Regions from separate parts of the Neoundibacterium parvum genome, predicted to be linked through region 1. Evidence: predicted binding sites of a transcription regulator. Region 1 holds the regulator's gene; each other region holds the start of a gene.
The links. Region 1 encodes sigma-54, which starts transcription at its own class of promoters, with help from an activator protein. Its sites were predicted from a motif close to TGGCANGNAANCTGCTTT; they were not measured.
Positions count from the first base shown of each region.

Region 1 (3,209 bases):
TCTTACACTGAGGCTGGATCAGGAATATGTTTGATCGCTTGATGCGGATGTTCCTGAATTTTGTCTTTGTGTTTAATGACCTGTCTATCTAGTTTGTCTACCAGAGTGTCGATGGCTGCATACAGATCATGCGCCAGACTTTCTACGTGGATATCTTTACCGCTGATGTGCAGATTAATATCTGCCTTATGACGTTTGTCCTTTTCTCGGAGCTTGTCGACCGTCAGGGTGACGGCGATATCAATGACTTGATCGAAGTGTCGCCTGATACGTTCTAGCTTATTTTGTACATGTTCACGAATTGCAGGAGTTACTTCAAGGTGATGACCACTGATGGTGAGATTCATAAAACGCTCCTATGGTGATGTTACTTGATGACACTATCGCTATTACTATGGGCCCAATCTGAAAAACCTGTTTGAGCTAAATCATATATAGCAATTTAAGGCAAAATTTCAAGAACAATATTTACAAAGATTTTCGCAAGCTGACTGGTGGAATTTTAAGGGCTTCGCGGTACTTGGCGACTGTGCGGCGCGCAATGACCATCCCTTGTTCACCCAGCATGTCTGCAATCTTGCTATCAGAGAGTGGGCTTTTCTGGTTTTCTGCTCCTATCAATTGTTTGATGAGTGCTCGTATCGCCGTTGATGATGCTTCTCCCCCGGTTTCAGTGGCGACGTGGCTACCGAAAAAATACTTCAGCTCAAACATACCATGTGGGGTCAGCATGTATTTCTGAGTGGTCACACGAGAAATTGTACTCTCATGTAAACCCAGTGTATCAGCAATTTCGCGCAAAACAAGAGGGCGCATCGCGACCGCTCCATGTGTGAAAAAGTTACGTTGTCTTTCAACTATCGCTTGCGAAACACGCAAGATAGTCTCGAAACGTTGTCGCATATTTTTGATCAGCCAACGTGCTTCCTGTAACTGCGGGGTAAGGCTGCCATCGCCACGATTTTGCTTCATGATATTGGCATACATGCTATTCACGCGCAGCTTAGGCATGATGTCTTGGTTCAATACCACTTGCCAGCCGTCAGCCGATTTGCTGACGATCACATCTGGCACCACATAATCAGAACTGCTGGCGGCAAACTCGGCGCCAGGTTTGGGTTTGCACAAACGTATCACCACCTGCGCTTCACGCAAATCTTCATCGTCGCAATTAAAAATTTTCTTTAAGCGAGCAAAATCGCGTTGCGCAAATAAGCCTATTTGCGTTTCTACTATGGCAAGTGCGAGGCGGCGGGTGACGAAAGGGATTTTGGGCAGACGTTTGATCTGCAGCGCCAGGCACTCAGCGCAGTTGCGAGCGCCCACTCCTGGCGGGTCAAAACTTTGCACCATAAACAAGGCAAAATTGAGTTCTTCAGGTTCGACCAAGAGTTCTAGCGGAATGCTGGAATGAATATCTTCCAGACTCTCGATCAGATAGCCGCTGTCATCGAGAGCATCGATCACCAATTCCACCAAGGCCAGATCGCGTGGTTCACGCAGATTCAGGCGCATCTGCTCTAGCAAATGTTCTTTTAGGGAAATATGCGCCGCTTCTAATTGCGGTCTTCCCTCATCTTCTTCTGAGGATTTACTGCCTTGCGGAGCGTCATCAAAACTCCAGTCGGTTTCGCTAGGACTGGTACTGTCGCTAGGATTACTGACTTCAGAGACTTCGCCCGAATCGCTACTTGCATTATTCTGATCATCAACGGGGCTGACCCCGAACTCCGTTTCTGAGCGTGATTCTGTACTGCCAATAGCGCCGTCCGCCAACAAGCGTACCGCGCTATCGAGAGGATTATCAACCCGCTCCAGCATGGGATTTTCTATCAGCAAGTTTTCTAGCTCTTGATGCAGTTCTAGCGTAGACAATTGCAGTAGCCGTATCGATTGCTGCAATTGTGGCGTGAGCGCCAGATGTTGCGAGGTGCGTAGCTGTAGGCTTTGCTTCATGCCGATAATGATTTCCGCTACATGCGGAAATGCTCTCCCAAATAGACGCGCCTGACCGATTCATTGCTGATGATTTCTTGCGGACTACCACTGGCTAATACCGCACCCTGATTAATGATGCAGGCGTGGTCGCAAATGCCTAAGGTTTCACGCACATTGTGATCGGTGATCAAGACGCCTATGCCGCGTTTTTTCAGGAAAGCCACGATGCGTTGTATCTCTATGACCGCAATCGGATCGACCCCGGCAAACGGTTCATCGAGCAGAACGAAGCGCGGATTGGTTGCCAGTGCACGGGCAATTTCTACCCGTCTGCGTTCACCGCCAGACAAAGAGAGCGCTGGATTTTCTCGCAAGCCTTCGATTTGCAAGTCATTGAGCAAGGCATCGAGACGCTGTTCGATGGCGGCTTTACTTAAAGATTTTCCGTGTTCATCGGTTTGTAATTCGAGTACCGCACGGATATTGTCTTCCACCGACAACTTGCGAAATACCGACGCCTCCTGTGGCAAGTAAGATAGGCCAAGTTTGGCGCGCTGGTGTATCGGTAGGCGCGAGATATCAACGCCGTCGATATCGATTTTCCCCGCATCTGAGGGGACTAAGCCGACGATCATATAGAAGGAGGTGGTCTTACCCGCGCCATTGGGGCCGAGTAAGCCGACTACTTCGCCACTTTTCACTTCTAAAGAAACATCGCGCACCACCTGGCGCGCCCCATAGCGTTTTTGCAAACCCTGAATGACGAGTGTACTAGTCATATTATTTGATCGGAGTAACAAGATTGACTGGTTTTGCCAGCTTGGGTTGCAGCGTCAATTTCACGCGACCAGCACCTGGCACATGAGTGCCGTTTATGCTGTTTGTCGCAACAAACACGTCATTGAGGCTATCGTAAGAAAGAAACTCTCCTTCTTGCTCTTGCGTGACTTTTTTGCCTTCTAGATACTTGACACGTGCCTTCGAGATAAACCTGACTAATTCAGTTTTATCGTCGTATTCGATGCGATCGGCCACGCCCTCTACCCATAAATCATCGCCACCATCGCGTTTTTGCCGGAAGAAATTTTGCTTTCCCGGTTTACTGGTGAGCACCACATTCATGTGCTCGTCGGCAGTTTGGGTAATCACGGCGCGATCCGATTTGACTATCAGCGTGCCGCGCGTCAATACCACGTCGCCGGTAAGGGTAGTGACGTTTTTCTTGCCATCAGAATTGGAAAGTTCAGCTTCAATATTGGTTTCTTTTTGAC
Region 1 covers NZ_CP034464.1:1,214,803-1,218,011, reverse strand. The annotation lists gene hpf (ribosome hibernation-promoting factor, HPF/YfiA family) at 3-347, opposite strand; gene EJN92_RS05140 (RNA polymerase factor sigma-54) at 469-1,956, opposite strand; gene lptB (LPS export ABC transporter ATP-binding protein) at 1,974-2,717, opposite strand; gene lptA (lipopolysaccharide transport periplasmic protein LptA) at 2,719-3,209, opposite strand, start outside.

Region 2 (3,209 bases), 2.2 Mb from region 1:
CTGGGAAGACATCACTGCAGTGGTGAAGGAATATAAAAATCTGTATGCAAATAAGCCGGGCCGTGAAGTCGGCTATGTCAGTCTGGAAGGCTTTATCGCCGCCAAGGTGATGGTTGAAGGTTTGAAACGCGCCGGTGGTGGCTTAACGCGGGATGGCTTGATACGCGCGCTGGAATCGATGAATTCTTATAACGCCGGCGGATTTCAGGTGAAGTTTAGTAGCAGTAATCACAGCGCATCGACCTATGTCGATTTGAGCGTGATCGGTAAAGACGGTAAGTTCATGCATTAAGTTTGAAACGCCAAATAAAAAACGCAGAACAAGTTCTGCGTTTTTTTACGTCTTAAATCACCATTAAGTCCGCCATTAAGTCTGCAACTAAGTCTGCAACTCATGCAGCGGCCAGCGCGGTCTGACATTAAAACCATACTCGCGCGTTGCCAGCGCAGGATTTTGTTGCAGGCGCATGGCACCGGCAAAGGCGATCATGGCGCCGTTGTCGGTACAAAATTCCAGCTCGGGGTAAAACACCTGATAACGACGCTTGGCGGCAGCGGCATTTAAGGCGGTGCGCAATTGCTGATTGGCACCGACGCCACCGGCGATCACCAAACGCTTTAAGCCTTGTTCTTTGAGTGCCGTCATGGATTTGGCGACCAGCACGTCGACCAGAGCATCGACAAAGCCACGCGCGATATTGGCCTTGTCTTGCTCGCAGATGTCGGTGTTATGGTTTTTTACCACCGTTAATACGGCAGTTTTGAGACCCGAAAAACTAAAATTGAGGTCTTTCGAGTGCAACATAGGACGTGGCAATTTATACGCCGCGGGGTCGCCAAACTCGGCCAGACGCGAAATCGCCGGCCCACCGGGATAAGTTAAACCCAGCAGTTTGGCCGATTTATCGAAGGCTTCGCCGGCCGCATCATCTAGCGTTTCACCGAGTAATTTGTACTGTCCTACGCCATCCACACGCATCAATTGCGTATGACCGCCCGATACCAGTAAGGCGATGAAGGGGAATTGCGGTGGCTGGCTCGCTAACAAGGGGGACAGTAAGTGCCCTTCCAGATGATGGATGCCTATGACCGGTTTATCTAATGCCAGCGCCAGGCCGCAGGCTACCGAGGCCCCGACCAGCAAGGCACCGGCCAGCCCCGGGCCTTGGGTGTAGGCGATGGCGTCGATCTGATGTTTGTCCAGCTTGGCCTGGGTTAATACTTCGGTCAATAAGGGCAGGGCGCGCCGTATATGGTCGCGTGAGGCGAGCTCAGGCACGACGCCGCCGTATTCCTGATGCATGGCGATCTGCGAGTGCAGCGCATGCGCCAGCAAGCCGTGTTCAGTGTCGTACAAGGCCAAGCCGGTTTCATCGCAGGAGGATTCAATACCGAGAACTATCATTAAAAATGGTTTCTTATTTAGATGTTTTGCAAAAGCGACAAGCCCTCTGAGCTTGATCTGGTGCGGATTTTGCTTACTTAGTTGAAGTAAGTATCCGTAAAAGACAGATTATAGGTCTTAACCAGCCAATCAGCAGCACTCTAGAGTATCAAAATATGAAAGCAGCTAGTTTACGGATCGTGGTCGTGAATACCGTTATCCCGGTCGAAAATGAGCAGGAGAGCCATGTGCAGGCGCAACTGGCACGCTCGCGCGCCTTACGCATAGGCTTGCTGCAGGCTGGCTACAACATCATTGCGGTACTGCCTGGCGATCTCTACATGACCGAGCGCATTGCGCAATTGCAGCCCGACATGATCATCATCGATGCCGAATCGGATGCGCGTGATGTTCTCGAGCACATGGTGTTAGCGACCCGCGATGCACCACGCCCTATCGTTTTGTTCACGGAAGACAGTGATCAAAGCAATATGGCTGCAGCCATGGAGGCAGGGGTCTCGGCCTATGTGGTGGCAGGTTTGCAGACCGAGCGTATCAAACCTGTGCTGGATGTGGCGATGGCGCGTTTTAATGCCGACCAAAAACTGCGTTCCGAATTATCGGATACCAAGGCTAAGTTGGCCGAGCGCAAAACCATAGAGCGCGCCAAGGGTTTGCTGATGGAGCGCCATCAGCTATCAGAAAACGATGCCTACCAAAGGTTACGCAAACAGGCGATGGAAAAAAATCTGAAGTTGGCCGATCTGGCGCAACGGGTGCTGGATGTGGCAGATTTGTTGGGCGCATAGATTTTGAACTGTAATGGTGCGCTGCGTCATAACGGTGCGGTTTTTTCTCTGTATTGGGGATGCTTGGGCGGTTTTAAGCTGTCACTGCTGAGGCCGCACTGATGAAAGAAAACTGGCACAGCAATTGCTAATAGCTAGTAAAGCGCCAACGCTGGCGCAAGAGTGAATCCGGCTAACGGCGGTCGATTCACCGAGACAAAGGTGTCTTCTTACATTGTTTATTCAATGTAGCAAGACGCCTTTTTTGTTTACATTTTTTTCTTAAGCTGGAGCGCACTATGTCAATTCAAACACCAAAGAATAAGTCTGAAGATTTCACTACCGTGGAGGCTCACCTTGATAGCACCCAAACTAATCTTCAGCGCCGTCATTTTTTGCAGGGTGCTGCAGTCGTCGCAGGAGCTGGTGTCGTCGGGCTACGTTCAGGTGGTGTCTGGGCCGCCGGTTCGGATAAGCCAGAGAAAGAAGAAGTGCGCATTGGTTTCATACCGCTTACCGATTGCGCCTCGATTGTGATGGCATCGGTGCTTGGTTTTGATAAAAAATATGGCATCAAAATTATTCCGACCAAGGAATCCTCATGGGCCAGTGTGCGCGATAAATTAGTCAATGGTGAACTCGACGCCGCACATGTCTTGTACGGGCTGATCTATGGGGTGCAGATGGGCGTGAGCGGCAATAAGAAAGACATGGCGGTCTTGATGACTCTGAATAATAACGGGCAGGCCATTACCTTGTCGAAGAAACTGGCGGATAAAGGGGCGGTGGATGGTGCGGGCCTGGCCAAGCTGATGCAAATGGAAAAGCGCGAATACACCTTTGCCCATACCCTCCCGACCGGCACGCACGCGATGTGGCTCAATTACTGGATGGCGGCGCATGGTATCAACCCTTTAAAAGAAGCCAAGGTGATCACCGTGCCGCCACCGCAAATGGTCGCCAATATGCGGGTTGGAAATATGGATGGCTACTGCGTCGGTGAGCCTTGGAATCATAGGGCGATTGCCGACGGTATC
Region 2 covers NZ_CP034464.1:3,426,740-3,429,948, forward strand. The annotation lists gene EJN92_RS14970 (ABC transporter substrate-binding protein) at 1-292, shown strand, start outside; gene tsaD (tRNA (adenosine(37)-N6)-threonylcarbamoyltransferase complex transferase subunit TsaD) at 380-1,405, opposite strand; gene EJN92_RS14980 (ANTAR domain-containing response regulator) at 1,561-2,193, shown strand; gene EJN92_RS14985 (CmpA/NrtA family ABC transporter substrate-binding protein) at 2,472-3,209, shown strand, end outside.
Region 2: EJN92_RS14980 (ANTAR domain-containing response regulator) is a predicted target of sigma-54. The motif match lies at 1,464-1,481, and genes of this name have one in related genera.

Region 3 (3,209 bases), 1.2 Mb from region 1:
TTCTTCAACAAGATTCACCAGCCTATCGAGCAAATGCACTTCTACGCTGAGCTTGGGATAGTGCTCGATAAAGCGGTTAATTGCAGGACAGAGGTAGCGCTGGCCAAATAATACCGGCGCAGTAATCACCAAGCGGCCCTGAGGCTCGCTTTGATCGGCCTGCAATTGGGCATCAGCCTCAGCATCGGCCGCCAATAAGCTGCGTGCGTGCAGCAGATAAAGTCGGCCTTGTTCAGTCAAAGCCACATGGCGGGTGCTGCGATTAAACAAACGCGCCCCCAGTAAGGCTTCTAAGCCAGCGAGTTGCCGCACCACACTGGGCAACGAGGTCGCCAGCGCCGTGGCAGCAGCGGTGAAACTGCCAGCGTCGGCAATCGCGACAAAGCTGCGTATCGCTTTGAGCTTATCCATAGGTTTTTTTGGGAATTTTATTACTACGTTTTTCGGAGTAGTTAATTACATTATGCATTATTTATTTCTAAAAACTTATAAGTCAGAATGTCTGCACTGCGCAATCTAGCGACGCATCTCAATTTATAGGGTAGCAAAATGAAAGCAATCGTTACTGGCGGCAACCGCGGCATAGGCCTGGAAATATCTAAAAATCTGCTTCAAAAAGGCTATGAAGTCCATGTACTCTCACGATCCGGGCTAGCCGCTGCGCAGGACGGGATCAGCAGTTGGATTACCGATGTCTCTGATTTTCTGCAGACCAGACAAATTATCGAGCGCATAGGGACACCGGACGTTTTGATTAACAACGCCGGCATCATGAACAGCAAAGCCCTCAGCGAATACAGTAGCGAAGATATTTTGCATATTCTTAACGTAAATCTGATTAGCGCGGTACGCCTGAGTGCCGAGGTGGCCGAACAAATGGCCGAGCGTGGCGGTGGCCGCATCGTCAGCATGGGTTCAATCGCCGGAGAAATCGGCCATCCAGACATTTGGTACGGCATTTCCAAAGCCGGAATGATGAACGCAATGCGCTCGCTGGCCAGAAGCTTTGGCGCCAGAGGCGTGCTTGCTAACTCGGTGGCACCCGGCCCGGTCGACACTGACATGATGAAGAACATTCCGGAAGACAGAAAAATGCGCTTGAAAGCAGCCACCATCAGTCAGCGTTTCTGCACAGCAGAGGAGGTGGCAAGCACCGTGTGCTGGCTGGCCACCGAGGCCCCCGCATTTATCAATGGCGAAGTCATAGATATGAATAACGGTGCGAATTACCGTTGAGTCGGGGGGGCAATAACAAGCGCCGCAAGTAAATTGACTCAAGCGCTACACCTAGCTATCTAATCTTCAAAAAACAGGGAGTATGGATTTAACCAAGCCGCTTGCGCATATTCTATGTGCGCAATTCACGCATACCGCAAGATACCCCCTCCTAGTATTAAATATAGAGGGCGCATCACGATAGACCGAATTCAAGTGTCGATATTTTTTACACTTACCGCTTACTTTTCCTACCCAACTGCGCTCTATAAACACTAAGTATTTGATTTTATTTTGCTTTTATATTGTTTTTATATTTGGCATGGTATTTGCTGACAATGATTTCATCAGCAAATTATTGTTTCAATCAAGGAGATAAAATGAAAATCAAACATTTAGCACAACTCGCTCTAGGATTCATCTTCAGCGCGTTTGTCACCACTAGCGCGGTGGCCGTTCCTATGACACTTGAAGGCATGGGAAAGTTAAGCGAATGGACAGATTTCGAAAGACTGCTCGGTGAAATGCCAGCAAATCCTTGGGGCACTAGCGACACCCAGCATGCTAATCGCGTCGGTATTTATGTGAGCTACGCCAATGGTCTCACCGGCTCTGCTACTTATAGCGGCGTGGCCAATAGCTGGGGTGGTTGCTGCAACATAGGTGGCGGCTTTCCTGGTTTGTCACCGGACACTGCGACTGGTTTCTTTGTCGGAACTGGTGCTTATGCCGGTCTGCATGGACTAGATAATGCGGGCTTCATCCTGCCTATGGCATGGGTCGATTTGCGCAATGAATTTACCGGCAATTTTGATATCTCATACGAAGAACAAGGCCAGTCTACCTGGCGCGCAGACAAAGGTGGCTGGGGCAGCGTGGTGATTGCCCTGTATAGCTCAGCGGCGCCAGTAACTGATGTTCCAGAGCCCGGTTCGCTGACGCTAATGGGTATCGCTTTGGTTGGTATCGCAGCGATCCGTCGACGTCGCGTCTGATGCTTATTTAGGCGACGCATTAAGACATATTAAGGGGCCTTCGGGTCCCTTTTTCATTGGGGTCTACTCTGCTATTCTCTAAAATAAATGTAAGAATTTGATGTCTGCAACTAGCTACCAGGTCAGCTATTTGTAACCATCGCCAAGACCATTATTCTTAAAAAAACAGGGAGTATAGACTTAGGCCAGTCGCTTGCGCATATTCTATGTGCGCAATTGACGCACAACTACTGATACCCCCTACTAGTACCATAATTTTCGGCAAAATTTTTGACTCGAATTTTTAATCCTAAATCCTATACAGCAGCCGCACACGGCTGCTGACTGAATTTAGAAATTGCGATCGCTTAGTGCTGCTTATTTAGTGCTGCTTATTTAGTGCGGCTTACTTCGCGTGACTTAATCAGCGCTGAGTAAGCCAGACGCCAAGGCCAGTTCTTGATTGCTGAAGATCGCCATGGCGGTATTCATTTTGCAAAAACCCAGTTTTTTGTAAAATGCCTCTTTACCGGGATTGGCGTACAAGATCACTTTTTTATGTCCGGCGGCATCGGCCAACAATTTATTCACCATGGCCTTGCCGAGCGCCTGCCCCTGATACTCGGGCAAGATAGCGATGTCGCACAAATACGCGCAATCGACGCCATCAGCCAGAGCACGGCCGGCACCGATCAGGCGCTCGCCATCGTAAATGAAGTGTTTGAACTTACTATTGGCAAACACGATCGCCAGATTCTCTGCCGATTTTTCACCCAAGGCAATTTTATACAAGGCGGAAAGCGCCTTCCAATCGACTTTACTGGCATCGTTCACCCACACTAATTCGCGCATATTGCTCCTTTTTTGATCGACTGTTTGGATTAAGCGTCTCGATTCGGCAAGCGTAACTCCGCCAGCAAACCACCGCCATCACGATTACTTAAATGCAGAGAGCCGCCCAGAGTCAGACTCAATTGCTGTGCAATCGCCAGACCTAAACCGCTACCGCCCGTGTCACGA
Region 3 covers NZ_CP034464.1:2,446,645-2,449,853, reverse strand. The annotation lists gene EJN92_RS10665 (LysR family transcriptional regulator) at 1-411, opposite strand, end outside; gene EJN92_RS10660 (SDR family NAD(P)-dependent oxidoreductase) at 550-1,236, shown strand; gene EJN92_RS10655 (PEP-CTERM sorting domain-containing protein) at 1,596-2,210, shown strand; gene EJN92_RS10650 (GNAT family N-acetyltransferase) at 2,610-3,041, opposite strand; gene EJN92_RS10645 (ATP-binding protein) at 3,071-3,209, opposite strand, start outside.
Region 3: EJN92_RS10655 (PEP-CTERM sorting domain-containing protein) is a predicted target of sigma-54. The motif match lies at 1,534-1,551, and genes of this name have one in related genera.

Region 4 (3,209 bases), 590 kb from region 1:
CACGGCCGCTGATTCCAGGGCTTCCTGATCCGTCATGCTGGGCAAAATTCCGGGGAAGCGCGCTGCCAGCATGGATTTCCCGGTGCCTGGCGGTCCGACTAAAATCAGACTATGACCACCTGCCGCTGCCACTTCCAGCGCGCGCTTTGCTTGTGCCTGCCCCTTCACGTCAGAAAAATCGGGATAGCTCTGGCGAACTGCGACATGACTCAGCTGATGCCGGCTCAGCCTTGTTTCTGGATCGCTAGCGGCGAAGTGGGCGCAAACTTGCAGCAGTGAATCGGCGGGATAAATAAGCGCCTCCGCGACCAGCGCTGCCTCAGCCGCGCTAGCTCTGGGTAAAATAAATGCCCGTGCTGTCTGGCCGCTATTTTCCGCGCCTTTGCAAATTGCAAAAGTCATCGCCAGCGCACCGCGCACCGGCCGTAATTCGCCCGATAAAGATAACTCACCGGCAAATTCGTATTGATCTAAACAGTCAGCGGGGATTTGCCCAGATGCCGCCAAAATCCCTAGCGCAATAGGTAAATCAAAGCGCCCCGATTCTTTCGGTAAATCGGCCGGCGCTAAGTTGACGGTGATGCGTTGCGCGGGAAAATCGAAGCGCGCATTTTGTAAGGCCGCCCTCACCCGGTCTTTAGATTCTTTGACTTCAGTCTCGGGCAAACCAACGATAGTAAAACTGGGTAAGCCATTGGCCAGATGCACTTCTACCGTGACTTCAGGGGCGTCCATACCACTGAGGGCGCGGCTTTTGAGTACGGCGAGTGCCATGGCCGAGGCGTGGGCTTACTGCTTATTTAGCTTCTAATTGGGCCACGCGCGCTTCCAGTTCTTCTAGCTTGGCCCTAGTCTTGGCCAATACCTGCGCCTGTATATCAAATTCTTCACGCGTCACCAAATCGAGCTTGGAAAAACCTTGGCTCATCATGGCCTTGACATTTTTTTCTATGTCTTTTGCCGGAGAGTTTTCCAGGGCCTGATTGATTTTAGCTTGCATGTCAGAAAAGAAATTTTGCTTATCCATGGTATTCCTTATAAAGTGGTTTTTACTCGTCATTTGCACATTTTTGGTGCGTAACTTTTACAGCAGCTCAGATGTAACGCTTTAACTTGGTGCGGGATTACAGAGTCTAGATGTTTTAAATAATATTTTACTATTATTTTGAGTCAGCTTGATGCTTATCATAGCGTATCGCAGCTCAAGTACTAGGTCTTTTATACACTTCGCCACCCTCTCTACACTGGGAAACGAGCAGCATATCCGCGTATTTTTTGTATGTTTTCAATACTTGGCACGAGTTCTGCTTATACAAAATCAAAAGCAAGAAAATCTTTCCATTTGTTATACAACCAAAAGAGGGAACGCAATGAAAAAACTACTACTCTGTGCCGCAGTTGCAGCAGCTTTCACTGGCAGTCTGGCGTATGCCGAAGAGGCTAAGCGTGACAATGAATTTAGTTTCAATCTTGGTGCCGTTAGTGACTACCGCTATCGCGGCATCTCACAATCCCGTCTGGAACCAGCCGTGCAAGGTGGTGCGGATTACACCCACAATCCTAGTGGCTTTTATGCCGGTACTTGGTTGTCTAGCATTAAATGGATCAAAGATGCCGGTGGTAGTGGCAATCTTGAAGTGGACGTGTATGGCGGTAAAAAAGGCGAAATCGTTCCAGGTGTGTCTTACGATGTCGGTGTACTTTCCTATGTTTACCCATCCAATGGCTTAGCGGTTGATGCCAATACCACCGAAATCTACGGCCAAGTTGGTTATGGCCCAGCGTATATCAAATACTCGCACGGCGTGACGAATCTGTTTGGCTTTGATAACAGCAAAAACAGTGGCTACCTTGATCTGGGTGCCAATTTTGAAGTCGCCCCGGGTTACACCTTGGGTCTGCACTACGGTCATCAATCTGTGAAAAATAATAGTGCAGTTGCCTATGACGACTGGAAAGTCGGCGTGAATAAAGAATTTTTCGGTGTGAATTTTGGTCTGGCCGTAATCGGTACCAATGCCAATGAAAAATTGTATGTTACGCCAGCGCCAGACAATAAATTCACAGGCAAAACCGCTGTCGTTTTGTCCGCAGTTAAAACATTCTAAACTTCGAGCCAACCATGAAACTAATTACCGCAATTATCAAACCCTTTAAGCTCGATGAAGTGCGTGAAGCACTGTCAGCGATTGGTGTACAGGGCATCACCGTGACCGAAGTAAAAGGTTTCGGCCGTCAAAAAGGACACACCGAACTGTATCGTGGTGCCGAATACGTGGTCGATTTTTTACCTAAGACCAAGATCGAAGCAGCGGTCGACGATAGCATCGTAGACCGCGCAATCGAGGCGATAGAAACCGCAGCCCGCACCGGCAAAATTGGTGACGGTAAAATTTTCGTCTATTCACTAGAACAAGTAGTGCGTATCCGTACCGGTGAAACCGGCAACGACGCGCTCTAATCGGCCACAGGGGACATCCATGAAAAAACTATTTACACACCTGCTTGCTGCCAGCGCTTTGCTACTGTCTGCCAGCGTATTTTCTTCTGCCATGGCGGCCGATGAAGTCGCTGCCGCTTCGGCAGTAGTAGCATCTGCGGTCTCGGCACCAGCCTCTGCTGCTGCAGAAGTTGCAGCAACTCCAGTCGTCACCAGTGCACCAGCCGTTGAGGCCAGCGCCGCATCGGCCGTCGCGACTCCGGCAGCCGTGCCAAACAAGGGCGATACAGCCTGGATGATGGTCTCGACCTTGTTGGTGATTTTGATGACTATCCCAGGCCTGGCCTTGTTCTACGGCGGCCTGGTACGCTCTAAAAACATGCTGTCTATCCTGATGCAAGTGTTCATGATTTTTGCTGTGATCATCGTATTGTGGTGTGTATATGGGTACTCCCTGGCTTTCACCGAAGGTGGAAGATTCATAGGCTCGTTTGACCGTCTGTTTTTGCAAGGCATCTGGAATCCGGCTACCGCCAGCTTCTCGACTGCTGCTACATTCAGCAAAGGTGTGGTCATCCCTGAGTTTGTCTATGTCGCCTTCCAGGCAACTTTCGCAGCGATTACTTGCGGTCTGATCATCGGTGCTTTCGCTGAGCGTGCTAAGTTCACTGCGGTCTTGTTGTTCGTGGTCTTGTGGTTCACTTTCAGTTATTTACCAATTGCCCATATGGTCTGGTTCTGGACTGGCCCAGATGCAATTAAAGATGCA
Region 4 covers NZ_CP034464.1:1,801,064-1,804,272, forward strand. The annotation lists gene EJN92_RS07780 (YifB family Mg chelatase-like AAA ATPase) at 1-774, opposite strand, end outside; gene EJN92_RS07785 (accessory factor UbiK family protein) at 797-1,027, opposite strand; gene EJN92_RS07790 (TorF family putative porin) at 1,371-2,108, shown strand; gene EJN92_RS07795 (P-II family nitrogen regulator) at 2,123-2,461, shown strand; gene EJN92_RS07800 (ammonium transporter) at 2,481-3,209, shown strand, end outside.
Region 4: EJN92_RS07790 (TorF family putative porin) is a predicted target of sigma-54. The motif match lies at 1,294-1,311, and genes of this name have one in related genera.